Regions from separate parts of the Kitasatospora sp. NPDC088861 genome, predicted to be linked through region 1. Evidence: predicted binding sites of a transcription regulator. Region 1 holds the regulator's gene; the other holds the start of a gene.
The links. Region 1 encodes HspR, which represses chaperone genes until heat shock. Its sites were predicted from a motif close to TTGAGNNNNNNNNNCTCAA; they were not measured.
Positions count from the first base shown of each region.

Region 2: the regulator HspR is predicted to act here: its motif matches at 3,375-3,393, upstream of lon (endopeptidase La).

Region 1 covers NZ_JBIVJF010000001.1:506,311-516,749, forward strand. Annotated here, with positions in the region: gene ACIP37_RS02195 ((Fe-S)-binding protein) at 93-2,315, opposite strand; gene dnaK (molecular chaperone DnaK) at 2,656-4,488, shown strand; gene grpE (nucleotide exchange factor GrpE) at 4,485-5,120, shown strand; gene dnaJ (molecular chaperone DnaJ) at 5,359-6,516, shown strand; gene ACIP37_RS02215 (heat shock protein transcriptional repressor HspR) at 6,524-7,048, shown strand; gene ACIP37_RS02220 (hypothetical protein) at 7,312-8,250, shown strand; gene ACIP37_RS02225 (hypothetical protein) at 8,269-8,445, opposite strand; gene ACIP37_RS02230 (hypothetical protein) at 8,798-9,424, shown strand; gene ACIP37_RS02235 (LuxR C-terminal-related transcriptional regulator) at 9,432-10,409, opposite strand; gene ACIP37_RS02240 (LuxR C-terminal-related transcriptional regulator) at 10,409-10,439, opposite strand, start outside.
Region 2 covers NZ_JBIVJF010000008.1:192,657-203,095, forward strand. Annotated here, with positions in the region: gene ACIP37_RS17170 (ROK family transcriptional regulator) at 1-303, opposite strand, end outside; gene ACIP37_RS17175 (GtrA family protein) at 322-864, opposite strand; gene lon (endopeptidase La) at 956-3,352, opposite strand; gene ACIP37_RS17185 (rhomboid-like protein) at 3,520-4,317, opposite strand; gene ACIP37_RS17190 (response regulator transcription factor) at 4,883-5,620, shown strand; gene ACIP37_RS17195 (cell wall metabolism sensor histidine kinase WalK) at 5,713-6,843, shown strand; gene ACIP37_RS17200 (multifunctional oxoglutarate decarboxylase/oxoglutarate dehydrogenase thiamine pyrophosphate-binding subunit/dihydrolipoyllysine-residue succinyltransferase subunit) at 7,126-10,439, shown strand, end outside.

The sequences.
Region 1 (10,439 bases):
CCGTCCCGGCCCCCCAAAAGCCAGGCCCGGCGGGCGCTCTCGCGGCGACCACCGGGCCGGGCAGTTGTAGCAGAACTGTCGAACAGAGGACGCTACGCGTCCACCGTCGCAGGCTCCTCGGCGGCGGCCGGCGGGGTCGCCTTCACCGAGTCGAGCAGCAGCTGGGCGACGTCGACCACCTTCAGGTGCTCCTTGGCGGCGCCCTCGTTCTTCTTGCCGTTGACCGAGTCGGAGAGCATCACCAGGCAGAACGGGCAGGCGGTGGAGACGATGTCCGGGTTGAGGGACAGCGCCTCGTCCACGCGCTCGGTGTTGATCCGCTTGCCGATGCGCTCCTCCATCCACATCCGGGCACCGCCGGCGCCGCAGCAGAAGCCGCGCTCCTTGTGCCGGTGCATCTCCTGCTGACGCAGACCGGGGACCTTGTCCATGATCTCGCGCGGCGGGCTGTAGACCTTGTTGTGGCGGCCCAGGTAGCAGGGGTCGTGGTAGGTGATCAGGCCCTCGACCGGGTTGACCGGGACGAGCTTGCCCTCGTCGATCAGGTGCTGCAGCAGCTGGGTGTGGTGGATGACCTCGAAGTGGCCGCCCAGCTGCGGGTACTCGTTGGCGATGGTGTTGAAGCAGTGCGGGCAGGTGGCGACGATCCGCTTGACCGGCGCGTCCTCCAGGGCCGCGTTCAGCGTCTCGACGTTCTGCGCGCCGAGCATCTGGAAGAGGAACTCGTTGCCCAGCCGGCGGGCGGAGTCACCGGTGCAGGACTCCTCCTTGCCGAGGATGGCGAACTTCACGCCCGCGGTGTGCAGCAGCTCGGCGAAGGCCTTGGTGGTCTTCTTGGCGCGGTCCTCCAGGGCGCCGGCGCAGCCGACCCAGTAGAGGTACTCGACCTCGGCGGGGTCGATGTCCTCGCCGATCACCGGCACCTCGATGCCGGTCTCCTTCTTGAGCTCCTTGACCCAGTCCAGGCGGGCCTTGGTGGCCATGCCCCACGGGTTGCCCTTGTTCTCCAGGTTCTTGAGCATCGTCCCGGCCTCGGTCGGGAACGAGGACTCGATCATCACCTGGTAGCGGCGCATGTCGACGATGTGGTCGATGTGCTCGATGTCCACCGGGCACTGCTCGACGCAGGCGCCGCAGGTGGTGCAGGACCACAGGACGTCCGGGTCGATGACGCCGTTCTCCTCGGCGGTGCCGATCAGCGGGCGCTCGGCCTCGGCCAGGGCGGCCGCCGGGACGTCCTTGAGCTGCTCGGCGGTGGCCTTCTCCTCGCTCTCCATGTCCTTGCCGCCACCGGCCAGCAGGTAGGGCGCCTTGCCGAAGGCGTGCTCGCGCAGGCCCATGATCAGCAGCTTCGGCGAGAGCGGCTTGCCGGTGTTCCAGGCGGGGCACTGCGACTGGCAGCGGCCGCACTCGGTGCAGGTGGAGAAGTCGAGGATGCCCTTCCAGGAGAAGTGCTCGACCTGGGAGACGCCGAACACGGCGTCGTCGGCCGGGTCCTCGAAGTCGATCGGCTGACCGCCGCTGGTCATCGGACGCAGGGCGCCGAGCGCGGTGCCGCCGTCCTCCTCGCGCTTGAAGTAGATGTTGAAGAAGCCGAGGAAGCGGTGCCAGGCCACGCCCATCGAGGGGTTGATGCCGATGGTGGTCGCCCACGCGAACGAGATGCAGATCTTCAGCATCGCGAAGAGGTAGATCAGGTTCTCCAGCGTGCCGTGCGACAGGCCGCTGAAGGCGGAGACCAGCGGGTACGAGACCAGGTGCTCGGGCCCGTACGAGTCGACGCCGTTGAGGGCGCCCTCAAGGGCGCGCAGCATCAGGATGCAGAGGCCGATGCCGAGGATCGTGTACTCGACGTAGAAGGCCTGCCAGGCGATCGAGCCGGCGAAGCGGGACTTGCGGCCGGACCGGGACGGCAGGCTGAGCAGCCGGATCACGATCAGCGTCGCGATGCCCAGCGTGGTGAGGGTGCCGACGAGCTCGACGAAGAGCTGCCAGAGCATCCAGTGGCCGATGATCGGCAGCGCGAACTCGGCGTCGAAGAGCTGGCCGAAGGCGTTGACGATGGTCAGCACCAGGCTGAAGAAGCCGACCGCGACGAACCAGTGGGCGATGCCCACGATCCCCCAGCGGTTCATCCGGGTGTGTCCGACGAACTCGACCGCGACGGTCTTCACCCGCTGGGCGGGCTGACCGAAGCGGGTGGGGTCCGGCTGGCCGGTCCGTACCACTTTGTAGATGTACAGCGCCGCACGGGCGGCGAGCGCGGTGCCGATCACGAACGTGACCAGCGAGATGACGATCGCTGCTAGCTGCATCGGCTCTCCGTCTCCTGCGGCTTGCTGTTGAGCGGTCTTTGAACGGTCTTGCGTGGAAGGGATTGTACTCGCCGGTAACTTTCCGGGCCGACGGCCCGGACATTACCGCCCACCACCAGTCCTCCAGAAGGTTCCCAAGCTATGGCGGCAGTCACGTGGCGCCACACGCGCCGCGGCCGGCGACCACGGCCACGACCAAGGCCACGGGAAGTCGCTGCGGCCGCGGGAAGGAGACCGCTCAGCAAAGTTGAGCGGCAGCGACTCATCCCTGTTGACGACACCCATCCGGTCATGCATCCTTGAGCCTGTAAAGCTCAACTCTTCCGTGGAGGTATTTACGATGGCACGCGCGGTCGGCATCGACCTCGGTACGACGAACTCGGTCGTCAGCGTTCTGGAGGGTGGCGAGCCCACCGTCATCACGAACGCCGAGGGCGCGCGGACCACGCCGTCCGTCGTCGCTTTCGCGAAGAACGGCGAGGTCCTGGTCGGCGAGGTGGCCAAGCGTCAGGCGGTCACCAACGTCGATCGCACCATTCGCTCGGTCAAGCGCCACATGGGCACCGGGTGGAAGATCAACCTGGACGGCAAGGACTTCAACCCGCAGCAGATCAGCGCCTTCGTGCTGCAGAAGCTGAAGCGGGACGCCGAGGCCTACCTGGGTGAGACCGTCACCGACGCCGTCATCACCGTTCCGGCGTACTTCTCCGACTCCGAGCGCCAGGCCACCAAGGAGGCCGGTGAGATCGCGGGCCTCAACGTCCTGCGCATCGTCAACGAGCCGACCGCGGCCGCCCTGGCCTACGGCCTCGACAAGGACGACCAGACCATCCTGGTCTTCGACCTCGGCGGCGGCACCTTCGACGTCTCCCTGCTGGAGATCGGCGACGGGGTCGTCGAGGTGAAGGCCACCAACGGTGACAACCACCTCGGTGGTGACGACTGGGACCAGAAGGTCGTCGACCACCTGGTCAAGGTCTTCCAGGCCGGCCACGGCGTCGACCTGTCCAAGGACAAGATGGCCCTGCAGCGTCTGCGCGAGGCCGCCGAGAAGGCCAAGATCGAGCTGTCCTCGTCCTCCGAGACCTCGATCAACCTGCCCTACATCACGGCCTCCGCCGAGGGCCCGCTGCACCTGGACGAGAAGCTCACCCGCGCCCAGTTCCAGCAGCTCACCTCCGACCTGCTGGAGCGCTGCAAGGTCCCGTTCCACAACGTGATCAAGGACGCCGGCATCTCGCTCTCCGAGATCGACCACGTCGTCCTGGTCGGCGGCTCGACCCGCATGCCCGCCGTCGCCGAGCTCGTCCGCGAGCTGACCGGCGGCAAGGACGCCAACAAGGGCGTCAACCCGGACGAGGTCGTCGCCATCGGCGCCGCGCTCCAGGCCGGTGTCCTCAAGGGCGAGGTCAAGGACGTCCTGCTGCTCGACGTCACCCCGCTGTCCCTCGGCATCGAGACCAAGGGCGGCATCATGACCAAGCTGATCGAGCGCAACACCACGATCCCGACCAAGCGCTCCGAGATCTTCACCACGGCCGAGGACAACCAGCCGTCCGTGCAGATCCAGGTCTACCAGGGCGAGCGCGAGATCGCGGCGTACAACAAGAAGCTGGGCATGTTCGAGCTGACCGGCCTGCCGCCGGCGCCGCGCGGCCTGCCGCAGATCGAGGTCACCTTCGACATCGATGCCAACGGCATCATGCACGTCGGCGCGAAGGACCTCGGCACCGGCAAGGAGCAGAAGATGACCGTCACCGGCGGCTCCGCGCTGCCGAAGGACGACATCGAGCGCATGATGCGCGAGGCCGAGCAGTACGCGGAGGAGGACCACAAGCGCCGCGAGTCCGTCGAGACCCGCAACTCCGCCGAGCAGCTCGTCTACTCGACCGAGAAGTTCATCGCCGACAACACCGACAAGCTCCCCGCCGACGTCAAGGCCGAGGTCGAGACCGCCATCGGCGAGCTCAAGGAGGCCCTGAAGGGCGAGGACATCGCGAAGATCCGCGAAGCCTCGGAGAAGGTCTCCACCACCGCGCAGAAGCTCGGCCAGGCGCTGTACGCCAACGCCGACGCCGCCGCCCCGGCCGGCGAGTCCACCCAGGCCAAGGACGACGACGTCGTCGACGCCGAGATCGTGGACGACGAGAAGCCCAAGGGCGGTGCGGCATGACGGACAAGCCGCAGGGCGGCAAGCCCGGCGACGACTCCGCCGCCGACGAGGCTGTGATCAAGGCCGCCGAGGAGGCCGCCGCAGCCGGCGCCGCCGACTCCGGCTCCGGTGCGGGCTCCGACGAACTCGCCACTGCCAAGCGGGAGTCGGCCGAGCGCACCGCCGACCTGCAGCGCCTGCAGGCCGAGTACCAGAACTACCGCAAGCGGGTCGAGCGCGACCGGCTGACGGTCCGCGAGATCGCGGTCTCCAACATCCTGGAGTCCCTGATCCCGGTGCTCGACGACATCGGCCGCGCCCGCGAGCACGGCGAGGTCACCGGCGGCTTCAAGTCCGTCGCCGAGTCCCTGGAGACGGTCGTCGCCAAGCTGGGCCTCCAGCAGTTCGGCAAGGAGGGCGAGCCCTTCGACCCGACCATGCACGAGGCGCTGATGCACAGCTACTCCTCGGACGTCACCGAGGACACCTGCGTGCAGATCCTCCAGCCCGGCTACCGCATCGGCGAGCGGATCATCCGCCCCGCCATGGTCGCCGTCGCGGAGCCCCAGCCGGGCACCCAGACCACGGCCGCGCCCGACGGCGAGGCGAAGTCCGGGGACGCGGACAAGTCCGACGGTGGTTCGGACAGCTGACAACCTGTGACAGCTGACAACCAGTGCGCTGCGGAGTCGTACGCCGGCCAGTACGGCGGCCGGCTCCGCAGCGCGCTGTCAACAGCGCCCGGTGAAGCGGCTGTTGACAGCGCAGCGACGATGGACATCGGGAGGTGGCGGCAGCTATGAGCAAGCGCAGCGAGCGAATCGTTGAAAAACGAATCGTTGAAAGGCGCGTGTTGCGCGGAGCGGCTGCCGAGCGGAGCGAGGTGGACGCATGAGTGGCAAGGACTACGTGGAGAAGGACTACTACAAGGTCCTCGGCGTGCCCAAGGACGCCACCGCCGCCGAGATCAAGAAGACCTACCGCAAGCTCGCGCGCGAGTTCCACCCGGACGCCAACAAGGGTGACGTCAAGGCCGAGGAACGCTTCAAGGACATCTCCGAGGCCTACGACGTCCTGTCCGACGAGAAGCGCCGCAAGGAGTACGACGAGGCCCGCAGCCTCTTCGCCAACGGCGGCTTCCGGGCCGGCGGACCCGGCCAGGGCAACGGCAGCTACAACTTCGACTTCGGCGACCTCTTCAGCGGCAGCCAGAACACCGGCAGCGGCGGGCTCGGCGACGTCTTCGGCGGGCTCTTCAACCGCGGCGGCGGCCGGCAGGCCCAGCCCCGGCGCGGCGCCGACGTCGAGACCGAGGTGACCCTCGCCTTCGACGAGGCCGTCGACGGTGCGACCGTCCCGCTGCGGATGACCAGCCAGGCCCCCTGCCGCAGCTGCAACGGCACCGGCGCCAAGTCCGGCACCACCCCGCGGGTCTGCCCGACCTGCGTCGGCGCCGGCACCGTCAGCCGCGGCCAGGGCGCGTTCGCGCTCTCCGAGCCGTGCAAGGACTGCCGCGGGCGCGGCATGATCGTCGACGACCCGTGCGTCGACTGCCACGGCAGCGGCCGGGCCAGCTCCGCCCACACCATGCAGGTCCGCATCCCGGCCGGCGTCCAGGACGCCCAGCGCATCCGGCTCAAGGGCAAGGGCGCCCAGGGCGAACGCGGCGGACAGCCCGGCGACCTCTACGTCACCGTGCACGTCGGCCCGCACCCCGTCTTCGGGCGCAAGGGGGACAACCTCACCGTCACCGTCCCCGTCACCTTCCCCGAGGCCACCCTCGGCGCCACCATCGAGGTGCCCACGCTGAACGGGCCGGCCGTGAAGCTGAAGCTGCCCCCCGGCAGCGCCAACGGCCTCACCATGCGCGCCCGCGGCAAGGGTGCCACCCGCAAGGACGGCACCCGCGGCGACCTCCTCGTCACCGTCGAGGTCGTGGTGCCGCGGCACGTCACCGGGGACGCGCTGAACGCCCTGGAGCAGTACCGCGAGGCCACCGCCTCCGACGACCCACGAGCCGCCCTGTTCCGGGCGGCGAAGGGAGCGTGACGACCAGATGATCCCCGACAGCCCCATCGGCCCCGGCATCGGTGAAGGCCTGCCCGGCATCGGCTCCGGCCTGCCCGGCGACGGCCGCCGCACCCGGCGGCCCACCGCCCCGCCGCAGTACGTCCTCACCGAGGACACCCCGGTGTACGTCATCTCCGTCGCCGCCGAGCTCTCCGGCCTGCACCCGCAGACCCTCCGCCAGTACGACCGCCTCGGTCTGGTCAGCCCCGACCGCACCGCCGGCCGGGGCCGCCGCTACTCCGCGCGCGACATCCAGCAGCTGCGCGAGGTCCAGCGGCTCTCCCAGGACGAGGGCATCAACCTGGCCGGCATCAAGCGGATCATCGAGCTGGAGAACCAGGTCACCGCGCTCCAGTCCCGCATCGGCGAACTGGTCGACTCCCTCGAAGGCGCCACCAGCGCCCTCCAGCAGCGCGAGGCCGCCGTCCACGCCTCCTACCGCCGCGACCTCGTCCCCTACCAGCCCCCCACCCAGTCCAGCGCCCTGGTCGTCTGGCGCCCCAAACGCTGAGACTTGGCTGAACACCTCCGGCCGCCGGCTCCCCTCCACCCGGGGGGTGCCGGCGGCTTGATCGTGGTGAGAGAGTGCTGTCGAACAAATCTGGCCGCCCTCACCGATGCCACCCGATCTGGCATGCTGCACTGCGATTCCGGTATTGGTGCCCGGCAGGTAGTGCAGACACGGCCACGGCAAGGAGCCCGCAGATGAGTGGACGAGAACAGCCCAGTACCGCCGCGATTGGGCCCTCCGTCCTCTCGAAAGAAGCGCGGGAGTTGTATCTGGCGGTCATCCGCGAGAACGGACGGCTTCCGAAGGACTCCGACCTCGCCAGGGCGGGCGGGGCCCAGGAGGAGTTGGTGGCCATAGGCCTTCTGGTCGCCGACACCGACGAGCCCGGTGTCCTCGTCGCGGTCGACCCCCAGCAGCTGTCCGAGAGCCTCTCCGTGACCTGGCAGCGCCAGGCGCTCGACCTGCTCACCCGCGCGTCGGCCCTCGCCACCGATCTCCACGACCTGACGGCCGCCTACCACTCACCGGAGCAGGCCGGCGGCGCGATCGAGTACGTGCGGGGGAAGGTGCTGATCAACCAGCGGGTGCAGCAGATCGTCGCCAGCGCCTCGGAGGAGATCCTCGCCGCCCAACCCGGCGGGCCGCGCCCGTCGGAGGCGCTCACCGGCATCCTCACCCGCGACCTCGAAGCCCTCCGCCTGGGCATCACGCTCAGGACGATCTACCACCCGAGCACCCGGTACCACGCTCCCACCAGGGAATACGTGGCCACGATAACCAAGGCCGGCGGGCGGTTCCGGACGCTGGAGGAGCCCTACACGCGATTGATCGTCATCGATCGCCGAATCGCGGTCATCCCCATCGCCGAGGACCTCAATCTGGCTGCCTTCGTGCACGATCGGGCCGTCATCAGCTACCTGATCAGCGAGATCTTCGAGCGGAACTGGAGCCGGGCGCTGGACTTCGACGGCGCGCGCGCCGTTCCGCAGCAGGTGGTCTCCGGGATGCGGCAGACGATCATCGACCTCATGCTCGAAGGCGTGAACCACCGGGTGATCGCCCGCAGACTCGGCATCAGTGAAAGGACGCTCGCGCGGCACCTGGCCGAGATGCGCGACGAGCACAATGTCGAGTCGCTCTTCCAACTCGGGTACGCATTGGCCAGGAACAGCGTTCCGACCGACTCCGACAGCTATCACTGACCAAGCGTCGCGGCGGTCTCAGTTCCAGATCGTGTCATTGGCCAGCGCCATGGTCTTCGGCGCTGCCGCATCGTGGGAAACCCCGATGTTCCAGATCGTGTCGTCGGCCGGACTCGAACCGCTGCTGATGAAAAGCGCCAGACCCACAACGACTGGAACCAGGACAAACCGCACCACCCGGCGTATCCGAGACATGGTGCCCCCTCTCTTTGTTTAAGACTTGACGCGGGTACCCAGCCATTGTTTCGAACAACCTGCCACATAATGCCGCAAGCCCATGCCGGAAGCCAGGGGGCCTGCTACCCCAGTGCGTCATCTCTCTGCCAGGCATCGAGATGACACCACGGCTCTGTGGACGGTGGCGACGGTCGACAGAGACGATCAGTGCACTCCCCAACCCCTCTCGCGGGAGGGGGAAGACGGGGACACCACAAACAACATGTCCATGACTAGTTCGTTTCGACCACAACGAATGCACAGCAGCATTCCGATAGTCACCACCCAACGGGGCGATCGGCCTGGTTGGCACCTATCCCCGGAGTCGACAATGAGTGAGCCCTACCTGCGAGAGCACGCCGGACAGACCCCCGAGGGCCGGCGTGCGCGTGTGTTCCTGGCCGCGCCGCTGATGCGGCTGACCGGGCCCGCGGACAGTGTGGTGACGCTCGCCAGCCGGACGCGGCTGACGACGCTCCGTACCACCCTGCTCCGCAGCGGTGCCGCCGTGTACAGCGCGCACCACAGTGATGCCTGGACCGTCGCCGGGCAGGCGCCGGAGCCCCGGGTGCCGTCCGACTTCCGGGCCCTGCAGTCCGCGGACCTCGTGTTCGCCTACGTCGGGGCGCCGCTGTCGGCCGGGGTGAGCCTGGAGCTGGGGTGGGCGTCGGCGCTGCGGAAGCCGATCGTCCTCCTCGTCGACGAGGCCATCACGCACAACCCGCTGATCGCCACCATCGAGCAGGTCGCCCCCGTCCTGCCGCTGGTCTTCGACGACACCTGGTCGCAGGAGGCCCTCAACCACACCGTGGAGACCGCGCTCGACTGGGCCGGCATGGCGCTGTCCCTGCGCGAGGGCTTCTGGACCGCCCCCGGTGAGCAGTTCAACGTCCCCCGGCAGCAGCCCCCCGTCGTCGGCCGGGCCGGCTACTGGCCGACCAGCGCCGCCACCGGCTGAACAGCGCTCACCCATCGGGCTCCCCCGTCCGGGCGCCCCGCAGCTGCCAGCCCAGCTGGAACAGCGTCTCCGCGTCGTGCAGTTCGCGCAGCCGGGCGATGTGGCCGGCCACCGTCCGCTCGCTGAGGCCGAGGCGGCCGGCGATGGCGCGCTGGGTGAGGCCCTGGGCGAGGAGCCGGCCGACCTGCTCGTGGGCCGTCGACTCGGGAGCGGACGCCTGGTCGGCGCTCCAGAGGAGGCGGCCCGAGCGGGCCCAGTCCCGTTCGAACACGGCCAGGAAATGGTCGACGGTCGCCGGATCCTCGATGAAGGTCGCGCTCCGGAGGTCGTCGGCGGACTGGAGCACGGCGATCCGGCGGTCGAAGATGTGCAGGTGGCGGAACGGCTCGGCCAGGACCCGGAAGCGGGCGCCCAGTTCGGTGCCGCGGGCGGTGTGGTCGGCGGTCGCCTGGTCCCGGACGGCGCCGGGTGCGTAGATCACCCGGATCCGGCCGCCCCGGCCGCAGAACCGGCCGATCCGTTCCAGGGCCTCCTCCAACTGGTGGGCGTGGCGGGGCCGGCCGGGCTGGGCGACGAGGATCTCCTGGCGACAGGCCGCCTCCACCTCGGTGAACCGCCGGATGACCGCGCCGAGGCCCTGGACGTGATGCACCGTACCGGCGCGGTCGGTCGGGCGCGGGGCCGTGTCGTAGGCCTTGGTCAGGTCGTCGAGGGCCTGCGGGAGTTGGGCGGCCTGGACGAGCAGCCGGGTGCCTTCGGCCCGGAGCTCGGCACTGATCCGGTCGCCGACCGTCCGCGGGTTGACGGCGGTGCAGACGTCGGATTCGGGCCGGGCGAGCAGCAGCCCGAGCGCGAGCAGGTGTTCCAGGGCCGGTCGGTCGGCGTCGGCCACCTCGGCCCGGTCGATCCAGCCGCCGCGCCGGAGGATGCGCAGGTACAGGTCGTGTGCGGCCTGGTCGGGCCGCTCGGCGCCGCGCCTGTGCATCACGGCACCCGCCGACGGGCGGCGTCGGCC
Region 2 (10,439 bases), on a different contig from region 1:
GTGCTCCACGCCGATCTCGGCGCCGAGGCCGCCGGGCCCGAGCGGGTTGAGCCCGAGCGCGGTGCCGGGGCGGCCGACCTTGCCGCTGGGCGCGGCCGGGCCCTCCTCGACGACCAGGCCGCCGGCGATCAGCTGCTCGGCGAGCGAGGAGACGGCGGCCCTGGTCAGGCCGGTCTCGGCGGCCACCTCGGCCCGGGATCGCGGGGCGCGCGCGATCACCCCGAGCACCAGGGCCAGGTTGGCCCGGCGCATCCCCTGCTGGCTGGCGGGCCCGCTCCGAACCGCGTCCGGTTCCCCGCGCATAACCCTCACCTCACGGCCTTATGGCGCATCCCGTGGCATCTCGGGTGCAGCGTAACCGGGTTCGTACCTAGGGTGCGCCCGTTCGGCGGGCCGGGTGAAGACCCACCGCTGCATCGCCCAGAAGCGGAACAGCATCGCGGCGAAGGTGCCGACGACCATCCCGCTGAGGAAGTCCGCGGTCTCCTGGGCGAACGGGCCGACGTACGGCTCGCGCAGGTCCAGGGCGTAGCGGGAGAGTGCCAGCGGCAGGTCGTTGACGGCGATCGCCATGGCGCTGACCAGGAAGAACAGCAGTGCCTCGCGCGGGTGCCCGGCCGTCCGGAAGGCCCAGCGACGGTTGAGCACGTAGGAGACGACGGTCGAGATCACGGTCGCGATCGTCAGCGCGACCACCGGCTTGCGCTCCAGCACGGTGAACTTCAGCTCGAAGTCGATCACCAGGGTGAGGGTGAAGCAGGCGCCGCCGACCAGCAGGAACTTCACCAGCCTGCGGTGCCGCACCAGGAACGGACGCAGCCGGGCCGGCACCCGGGCCAGGGCGCGCTGCGTGGGGGACGGCATCTCCGCAGTGTGGCACGCGCAGACGCCGTCCTCCCGTCGATCCTCCCGTCGATCCTCCCGTCGGTCCGCCCGTCGACCCGGCGCGGCCGGGTCAGGCCGCCGCGGCCAGGACCTTGGCCGGTTCCAGGGCCAGCTCCAGCACCTCCCGCACGTCCGCCACCGGGTGGACGGTGAGCCGCTCCAGCACCTCGGCCGGGACGTCGTCCAGGTCGGCCTCGTTGCGCTTGGGGATGATCACCGTGGTGACGCCGGCCCGGTCGGCGGCGAGCAGCTTCTGCTTCACCCCGCCGATCGGCAGCACCCGCCCGGTCAGCGACACCTCGCCGGTCATCGCCAGGTCGGTGCGCACCTTGCGGCCGGACAGCAGCGAGGCGAGCGCCGTGGTCATGGTGATGCCGGCGCTCGGCCCGTCCTTGGGGACGGCCCCGGCGGGGACGTGCAGGTGCACGCCGCGGTCGCGCAGCGAGGTGACCGGCAGCTCCAGTTCGGCGCCGCGCGAGCGCAGGTAGGAGAGCGCGATGTGCGCGGACTCCTTCATCACGTCGCCCAGTTGCCCGGTGAGGGTGAGTCCGGTGCCGCCGGTCTCGGCGTCGGCGAGCGAGGCCTCGATGTAGAGGACGTCGCCGCCGGCGCCGGTCACGGCGAGGCCGGTGGCCACGCCGGGGACGGCGGTGCGCCGCTCGGCCGGCGCCTGGGCGGCCTCCGGCACGTGGTGGGGCCGGCCGATCAGGGCGCGCAGCTCGTCCGGGCCGATCGCGGCGGGCAGTTCGCGCTCGCCGAGTTCGGCCTGGGCGGCGATCCTGCGCAGCACCCGGGCGATCGAGCGCTCCAGGTTCCGCACGCCGGCCTCCCGGGTGTACTCCCCGGCCAGTCGGCGCAGCGCCGCCTCGTCGACGCTGACCTGGTCGCCGCCCAGTCCGGCCTTCTCGCGCTGGCGCGGGAGCAGGTGGTCGCGGGCGATGACGACCTTCTCGTCCTCGGTGTAGCCGTCGAGGCGGACGAGCTCCATCCGGTCGAGCAGCGGCTCGGGGATGGCCTCCAGCACGTTGGCGGTGGCGAGGAAGACGACGTCCGAGAGGTCGAGCTCGACCTCCAGGTAGTGGTCCCGGAAGGTGTGGTTCTGCGCCGGGTCCAGCACCTCCAGCAGGGCGGCGGCCGGGTCGCCCCGGTAGTCGGAGCCGACCTTGTCGATCTCGTCGAGCAGGACGACCGGGTTCATCGAGCCGGCCTCCTTGATCGCCCGCACGAGCCGGCCGGGCTGCGCGCCGACGTAGGTGCGCCGGTGGCCGCGGATCTCGGCCTCGTCCCGGACGCCGCCGAGCGCGACCCGGACGAAGGTGCGGCCCATGGCGCGGGCCACCGACTCGCCGAGCGAGGTCTTGCCGACGCCGGGCGGGCCGACCAGCGCCAGCACCGCCCCTCCGCGCCGGCCGCCGACCAGCCCGAGCCCCTGGTCGGCCCGGCGCTTGCGCACCGCGAGGTACTCGACGATGCGGTCCTTCACGTCGGCCAGGCCGGCGTGGTCGGCGTCCAGCACGGCGCGGGCGCCGGCGATGTCGTACGCGTCCTCGGTGCGCTCGTTCCAGGGCAGCTCCAGGACGGTGTCCAGCCAGGTGCGGATCCAGGGGCCCTCGGGAGACTGCTCGGAGGCCCGCTCCAGCTTGTCGACCTCCTTGAGGGCCGCGTCGCGGACCTTCTCGGGCAGGTCGGCGGCCTCGACCCGGGCGCGGTAGTCGCCCTCCTCGTCGGCCGGGTCGCCGTTGAGCTCGGCCAGTTCCTTGCGGACGGCCTCCAGCTGGCGGCGGAGCAGGAACTCCTTCTGCTGCTTGGCCACGCCCTCCTCGACGTCCTTGCGGATGGTGTCGTTGACCTCCTCCTCGGCGAGGTGGTCGCGCAGCAGGGTCAGCGCGTACTCCAGGCGGGCGACCTGGTCGGCCTCCAGCAGCACCTTGAGCTTCTGCTCGGCGGTGGCGAAGGGCGCGTAGCCGATGTTGTCGGCGAGCTCGCCGACGCCCTCGATCTGGGCCACCCGGTCGACGATCTGCCAGGCGCCGCGCCTGCGCAGCCACTGGGTGGACAGCGCCTTGTACTCCTTGACCAGCTCGGCGGCCCGGCCGGCCACCGGGGTGTCCACCGAGGACTCCCGGAAGGGCGTGGTCTCCACCCAGAGGGCGGCGCCGGGGCCGGTGGTGCCGGCCCCGATGCGGACCCGGCGCACGGCGCGCACCAGCGCGGCCGGCTCCCCGTCGGCCAGTCGGCCGACCTGTTCGACGGTGGCCAGGGTGCCGACCGCCGCGTACGAGCCGTCCACCCGCGGGACCAGCAGGACCTGCGGCTTGCCGGTGCCGGTGGCCGCCGCGCGGGCGGCCTCGACCGCGGCGCGCACCTCGGTGTCCTTGAGGTCCAGCGGGACGACCATGCCCGGCAGGACGACCTCGTCGTCGAGCGGCAGCACGGGCAGGGTGAGCGGTGTGGACGTCGATGCCATGATCTCTCCCCAGTCAGTGAAGTTGAGTCGACCTGACTAAGGCCTGGCGCGCGCCGGATGTTCCCGGGGCGGCGTTCGCCGTGAGCGAACAGGAGCGGGTGTGGAGCGAGCAGGGGGAGGGCGAGGGAAGTGCCGTCAAAAGCGCCCGGGGGCGACACCCGGAAGGGTCAGCGCACGTCCAGGACCGGAGCGCCGCCCGGCGCGGGCGAGGAGCCCGCGGCCGGCGCCTCGACCCGGCGCGTCCGCGGCTTCGGCCGCGGCCGGCGGGCCTGGGCCCGGCGCAGCCAGCGCCACAGCGCCACCCCGGTGAGCACCGCGGCCGGGTGCCCCACGGCGGTGACCAGGTCCCGCTCGGTGAGGATCTGCTCGGCGATCAGCAGCCCGGCGCCGCCGAGCGCGACCAGCCGCCCGCGCCACGGCAGCAGCCCGGCCACCGCGCCCAGACAGGTGAGCACGCCGTAGCTGACGCCGATGTCCAGGTAGTCCAGTGCCCCGGCCTCCATCCGCCCGGTCTCCACCGCGGTGATCACCACGCCCTGGGACAGCAGCGTGGCCGTGACGTGCCCGATCGCGAAGACCGCCGCCGCCCGGGCGGGGCCGATCCGGCGCTCCAGCGGCGCGAGGGTGACGGCGAATCCCCACAGGTACGGCATCCACACCTCGCCGGCCACCCAGAAGCCGCTGAGCACCAGCGCGCGCAGGGGGTGCTGCAGGAGGTTGTGGCCGTCGGAACTGGAGGCCTCCTGCAGCCGCTGCACGAGTTCCGGATCGGCGAGTTTGGCAAAGGTCGTGGTGGCGCCCACCACGGCGAGATAGCCGAGGGTGAAGGGGTTTCGCCGGGGTGTCGGCACCCGCGCCAGCAGCCACTCGACGACGCCGGTGCGCAGACCGTGCCGGAGCATCCCGTACGGCGGGCCGGCGGGCGGCGCCCCGACCCGTCCGGCACCTCGCCGCAGTCCAGCCATGCCGCCCTCCGCTCCACGCCGGCAGCCACCGGCCCCTCACCCAGGTGCCCAACGTACCGGCGCGCGCCGCGGATCCCGCCCTGCGGGGGCGTTGTCGTGGCCACGTTACGTCGAGGTTCTGAGAGGCATCTGAGAAAAGCCGGTGAAGACCGTCAGGAAACCGGTCGACCGGATTCCTGATATTGGTCCAGACCTTCTTTCGGCGAGCGCGCCGACAGGGGCTCTGACCGGCGACTTGGCGTCAACTCGACTGCATACGTACCGTTACGCAGAGAAAAATCGCCGGGTAAGGTATCGGCCCGTGCCCACTCGTGCAGTGGGCTCCGAGGGCGGCCCGACAGCCGGCCCACGGGCCGGAAACGTCCGGTCCACCTGCCGGGAGGCATCCGCTGTCCGTACGCTGCGAAGTGCGCGGGAGAAGTGGGCGGGCGACAATCCGCCCGCCGACCCGCACGCACGACGGGACGGCGGACCCGGCACAGTCCACGACGGAACAAGACTACGAGCGGAGTCCCGCCATCCCCACAGGTGGCCGGCCCGCAGCCCTGGGGGCGGTGGCGTGACCGTGACAGAACTTCAGCAGGACAACAACCACAGCGGCGGCACGGTGAGCAGCCAACGCAGAGTGCTGGTGGTGGAGGACGAGCCGACGATCGCGGAGTCGATCGCGGCCCGGCTGGGCGCGGAGGGCTTCAAGGTCGCCGTGGCCCACGACGGGCCGGGCGCGGTCGACGGCTTCCACACCTGGCAGCCGGACCTGGTGGTCCTCGACATCATGCTGCCCGGCTTCGACGGCCTTGAGGTGTGCCGCCGGATCCAGGCGCAGCGCCCGGTGCCGGTGCTGATGCTGACCGCGCGCGACGACGAGACGGACCTGCTGGTCGGCCTCGGCGTGGGCGCCGACGACTACATGACCAAACCGTTCTCGATGCGCGAACTGGCCGCCCGGGTCAACGTGCTGCTGCGCCGCGTCGAGCGCGCCCAGCAGGCGGCCCGCACGCCCGCGCTCGGCTCGCTGCGCTTCGGCGAGCTGGAGATCGACCACGTGCAGCGCCGGGTCCGGCTCGCCTCGGGCGACGTCCACCTGACGCCCACCGAGTTCGACCTGCTCGCCTGCCTGGCCGCGCAGCCGCGCGCCGTGCTGACCCGCGAGCAGCTGCTGGCCGAGGTCTGGGACTGGACGGACGCGTCCGGCACCCGCACCGTGGACAGCCACGTCAAGGCGCTGCGCCGCAAGATCGGCGCGAGCTGGATCCGTACCGTCCACGGCGTCGGGTACGCGCTGGAGGCCCCGCTCTCCTAGCGGCGAGCCTCGGGCGACGGGCCTCCGGGGGGCCCGTGTCCCGAACTGCCGCGCACCACGCGGGGGACGTACGCGGGGATCACAGGGGACCAATGACCTTTCCACAGCAACGCAACGGGGACACCGGCGGCACGCGGTCGCAGACGCTGGCCGCCCGCGCCGCCCGCCGGGTCTGGGCCGACATCCGGCCGCTCGACCCGGTCCGCTCGATCAAGGGCAAGCTCGCCCTGCTGGTGATCGTCTCCGTCTTCCTGGCCACCGGCATGGTGGTCGTGGCGATCCGGTCCGAGACCCAGATCCGGATCATCATGGTCTTCTCCATGATCGCCTCGCTGCTCTTCATGCAGTTCCTCGCGCACGGGCTGACCGCCCCCCTGCGCGAGATGACGGCCGCCGCCCGCGCGATGGCCTCCGGCGACTACAGCCGCCGGGTCGAGGTGAACTCGCGCGACGAGATCGGCGAACTGGCGACCACCTTCAACCAGATGGCCGCCGATCTGGGGGCCGCCGACCGGCACCGCCGCGAGCTGGTCGCCAACGTCTCGCACGAGCTGCGCACGCCCATCGCCGCGCTGCGCGCCGTGCTGGAGAACGTGGTGGACGGCGTCGTCCAGCCCAATCCGGCGACCCTGGGGGCCGCCCTGGAGCAGACCGAGCGGCTCGGCCGCCTGGTCACCCACCTGCTGGACCTCTCCAAGATCGACGACGGCGTTGTCGACCTGGACGCCCGCCCCTTCGAGGTGCGCGAGTTCCTGGACGGCGTGCTGCGCGGGGTCACCGTGGACGGCGCGACGGCCGGCGGGGCGTTCTCCCGGCGCGGCGACGTCCGGCTGGCGCTGGAGGTCAGCCCGACCGGCCTGACCGGCGTGGCGGACCCGGAACGGCTCCACCAGGTGGTCGCCAACCTGGTCGACAACGCCTGCAAGCACTCCCCGCCCGGCGGGACCGTGACGGTGCGCGCGCGGCCCGACGGCGGGCCCGGCGGCCTGCTGCTGGAGGTCGAGGACGAGGGCCCGGGCATCCCGCCGGCCGACCGCGGCCGGGTGTTCGAGCGGTTCAGCCGCAGCGGCACCGCGACCGCCCAGGGGCCCGGCTCGGACGGCGGCACCGGCCTCGGCCTGGCCATCGCCCGCTGGGCGGTGGACCTGCACGGCGGTCGGATCGCGGTCGCCGAGTCGCCGCGCGGCTGCCGGATCGAGGTCCGGCTGCCGGGGCAGCGCTGAGGGTCGGATGTGTCACAGAAGCGACACAGACGTACACGAAGATCATTGGATGATCCGCATGGGGCTTTGTCCGGTTTTGCCCGGATATGCCCTATGGGTGGAGGCGATCGCTTCCCCTCAGATACGGCTTTCTAACGCACATTTTCAGCCAAACTGCAGGTCAGGACTGTGATCTGGGCGACGCCTGGGGCCCGGGGACTGCGCGATCACTGGTCAGGGGCGTAGCCTTAATCCCCGCTGTCCAAACATCCCAAAAGGAAGCGGAAGAGGGCGGTTGCCGCCGTGTCGCCACAGTCCCCTGAAACCCCCAATAGCTCGGCTAGCTCCACTGGCTTCGGTCCCAATGAGTGGCTCGTCGATGAGATCTACCAGCAGTACCTCCAGGACCCGAACTCGGTCGACCGAGCCTGGTGGGACTTTTTCGCCGACTACAAGCCCGGTACCGAGGTGACCCCAGTGACCCAGGCCGCGACCCAGGCCGGCCCCACGCCGACCCCTGCCGCTGCCCCCGCGCCCGCTGCTGCTGCTCCGGCCGCGACCGCCCCCGCCGCACCGGCCGCCCCGGCCGCTCCGGCGCCGGCCCCCGCGCCGCTCGCCGCAGCTCCCGTCGCGCCCCCGGCCCCGGCCCCCAAGGCCGCCGCCCCGACCGCTCCGGCCGCTCCGGCCGCCGCCGCGGCGGACGCGCCCGCCGGCCCCGAGCTGATCCAGCTGCGCGGCCCGGCCAAGGCCGTCGCCACCAACATGGACGCCTCGCTGGAGGTGCCGACCGCGACCTCGGTCCGCGCGGTACCCGCGAAGCTGTTGATCGACAACCGCATCGTCATCAACAACCACCTGCAGCGCGCCCGCGGCGGCAAGGTCTCCTTCACCCACCTGATCGGCTACGCCCTGGTCCAGGCCATCAAGGCCGCCCCGGGCATGAACTACAGCTACAAGGTGGAGAACGGCAAGGCCTTCCTGGTCAAGCCCGAGCACGTCAACCTCGGCCTGGCCATCGACCTGGTCAAGCCGAACGGCGACCGCCAGCTCGTCGTCGCGGCCATCAAGAAGGCCGAGACCCTCGACTTCTTCGGCTTCTGGCAGGCCTACGAGGACATCGTCCGCCGGGCCCGCGCCAACAAGCTGACCATGGACGACTTCACCGGCGTCACGGTCTCGCTGACCAACCCCGGCGGCATCGGCACCGTGCACTCCGTGCCGCGCCTGATGCAGAACCAGGGCACCATCGTCGGCGTCGGCGCCATGGAGTACCCGGCCGAGTTCCAGGGCTCCGCCCCGGAGACCCTGTCCCGCCTGGGCGTCTCCAAGATCATGACGCTGACCTCGACCTACGACCACCGCGTCATCCAGGGCGCGGCGTCCGGCGAGTTCCTGCGCGAGATCCACCGCCTCCTCCTCGGCGAGAAGGGCTTCTACGACGAGATCTTCGAGTCGCTGCGGATCCCGTACGAGCCGGTCCGCTGGGCCACCGACGTCGCCACCACCCACGACGACGAGGTCAACAAGACCGCCCGCGTCATGGAGCTGATCCACGCGTACCGCGTGCGCGGCCACCTGATGGCCGACACGGACCCGCTGGAGTACAAGCAGCGCAAGCACCCCGACCTGGACGTCACCACCCACGGCCTCACCCTGTGGGACCTGGAGCGCGAGTTCGCGGTCGGCGGTTTCGGCGGCCAGAAGATGATGAAGCTCCGCGACATCCTCGGCCTGCTGCGCAACACGTACTGCCGCACCGTCGGCGTCGAGTACATGCACATCCAGGACCCGAAGCAGCGCAAGTGGCTGCAGGAGCGCCTGGAGAAGCCCTACTCCAAGCCCGAGCGCGAGGAGCAGCTGCGCATCCTGCGCCGGCTGAACTCGGCCGAGGCCTTCGAGACCTTCCTGCAGACCAAGTACGTCGGGCAGAAGCGCTTCTCGCTGGAGGGCGGCGAGTCGCTCATCCCGCTGCTGGACGCCACCATCGACGCCGCCGCCGAGCACCGCCTCGACGAGGCCGTCATCGGCATGGCCCACCGCGGCCGCCTGAACGTGCTGGCCAACATCGTCGGCAAGCCGTACGGCAAGATCTTCGGCGAGTTCGAGGGCAACCTCGACCCGAAGTCGATGCACGGCTCCGGCGACGTGAAGTACCACCTCGGTTCCGAGGGCACCTTCACCGGCCTGGACGGCGAGACCATCAAGGTCTCGCTCGCCGCGAACCCCTCCCACCTGGAGACGGTCGACCCGGTCGTCGAGGGCATCGCCCGCGCCAAGCAGGACATCCTGGACCAGGGCGGCACCACCTTCCCGGTGCTGCCGATCCAGATCCACGGCGACGCGGCCTTCGCCGGCCAGGGCGTCGTCGCGGAGACCCTGAACATGTCGCAGCTGCGCGGCTACCGCACCGGCGGCACGATCCACCTGGTGGTCAACAACCAGGTCGGCTTCACCGCCGCCCCGGCGTCCTCGCGCTCCTCGATGTACTGCACCGACGTGGCCCGGATGATCGAGGCCCCGATCTTCCACGTCAACGGCGACGACCCGGAGGCCGTGGTCCGCGTCGCGCGGCTCGCCTTCGAGTTCCGCCAGACGTTCCACAAGGACGTCGTGATCGACCTCATCTGCTACCGCCGCCGCGGTCACAACGAGGCCGACAACCCGTCGTTCACCCAGCCGCTGATGTACGACCTGATCGACAAGAAGCGCTCGGTGCGCAAGTTGTACACCGAGGGCCTGATCGGTCGCGGCGACATCACCATGGAAGAGGCGGAGCAGGCGCTCCAGGACTTCCAGGGCCAGCTGGAGAAGGTCTTCGCCGAGGTCCGCGACGCCGCCCAGACCCCGGCCCCGGCCACCGCCGGCAAGCCGGTCGCCGACTTCCCGGTCAACATCCAGACCGGCATCTCCCAGGAGATGGTCAAGCGGATCGCCGCCTCGCAGGTCAACCTGCCGGACTGGCTGACCGTCCACCCGCGCCTGCTGCCGCAGCTCCAGCGCCGCGCCGCCTCCGTCGAGGACAACACCATCGACTGGGCGACGGGCGAGACCCTCGCCATCGGCTCGCTGCTCATGGAGGGCCACCCGGTCCGCCTGGCCGGCCAGGACAGCCGCCGCGGCACCTTCGGCCAGCGGCACGCCGTCCTGATCGACCGCAACACCGGCGAGGACTACACCCCGCTGCAGTACCTCACCGAGGACCAGGCCCGCTACACCGTCTACGACAGCCTGCTGTCGGAGTACGCGGCGATGGGCTTCGAGTACGGCTACTCGCTGACCCGCCCGAACTCGCTGGTCATGTGGGAGGCGCAGTTCGGCGACTTCGTCAACGGCGCGCAGACCGTGGTGGACGAGTACATCGCCTCCGCCGAGCAGAAGTGGGGCCAGCACTCGGGCGTCACCCTGCTGCTGCCGCACGGCTACGAGGGCCAGGGCCCGGACCACTCGTCCGCCCGCCCGGAGCGCTTCCTGCAGCTGTGCGCGCAGAACAACATGACGGTCGCCATGCCGACCCTGCCGTCGAACTACTTCCACCTGCTGCGCTGGCAGGCGCACAACCCGCACCACAAGCCGCTGGTCGTCTTCACCCCGAAGTCGATGCTGCGTCTCAAGGCCGC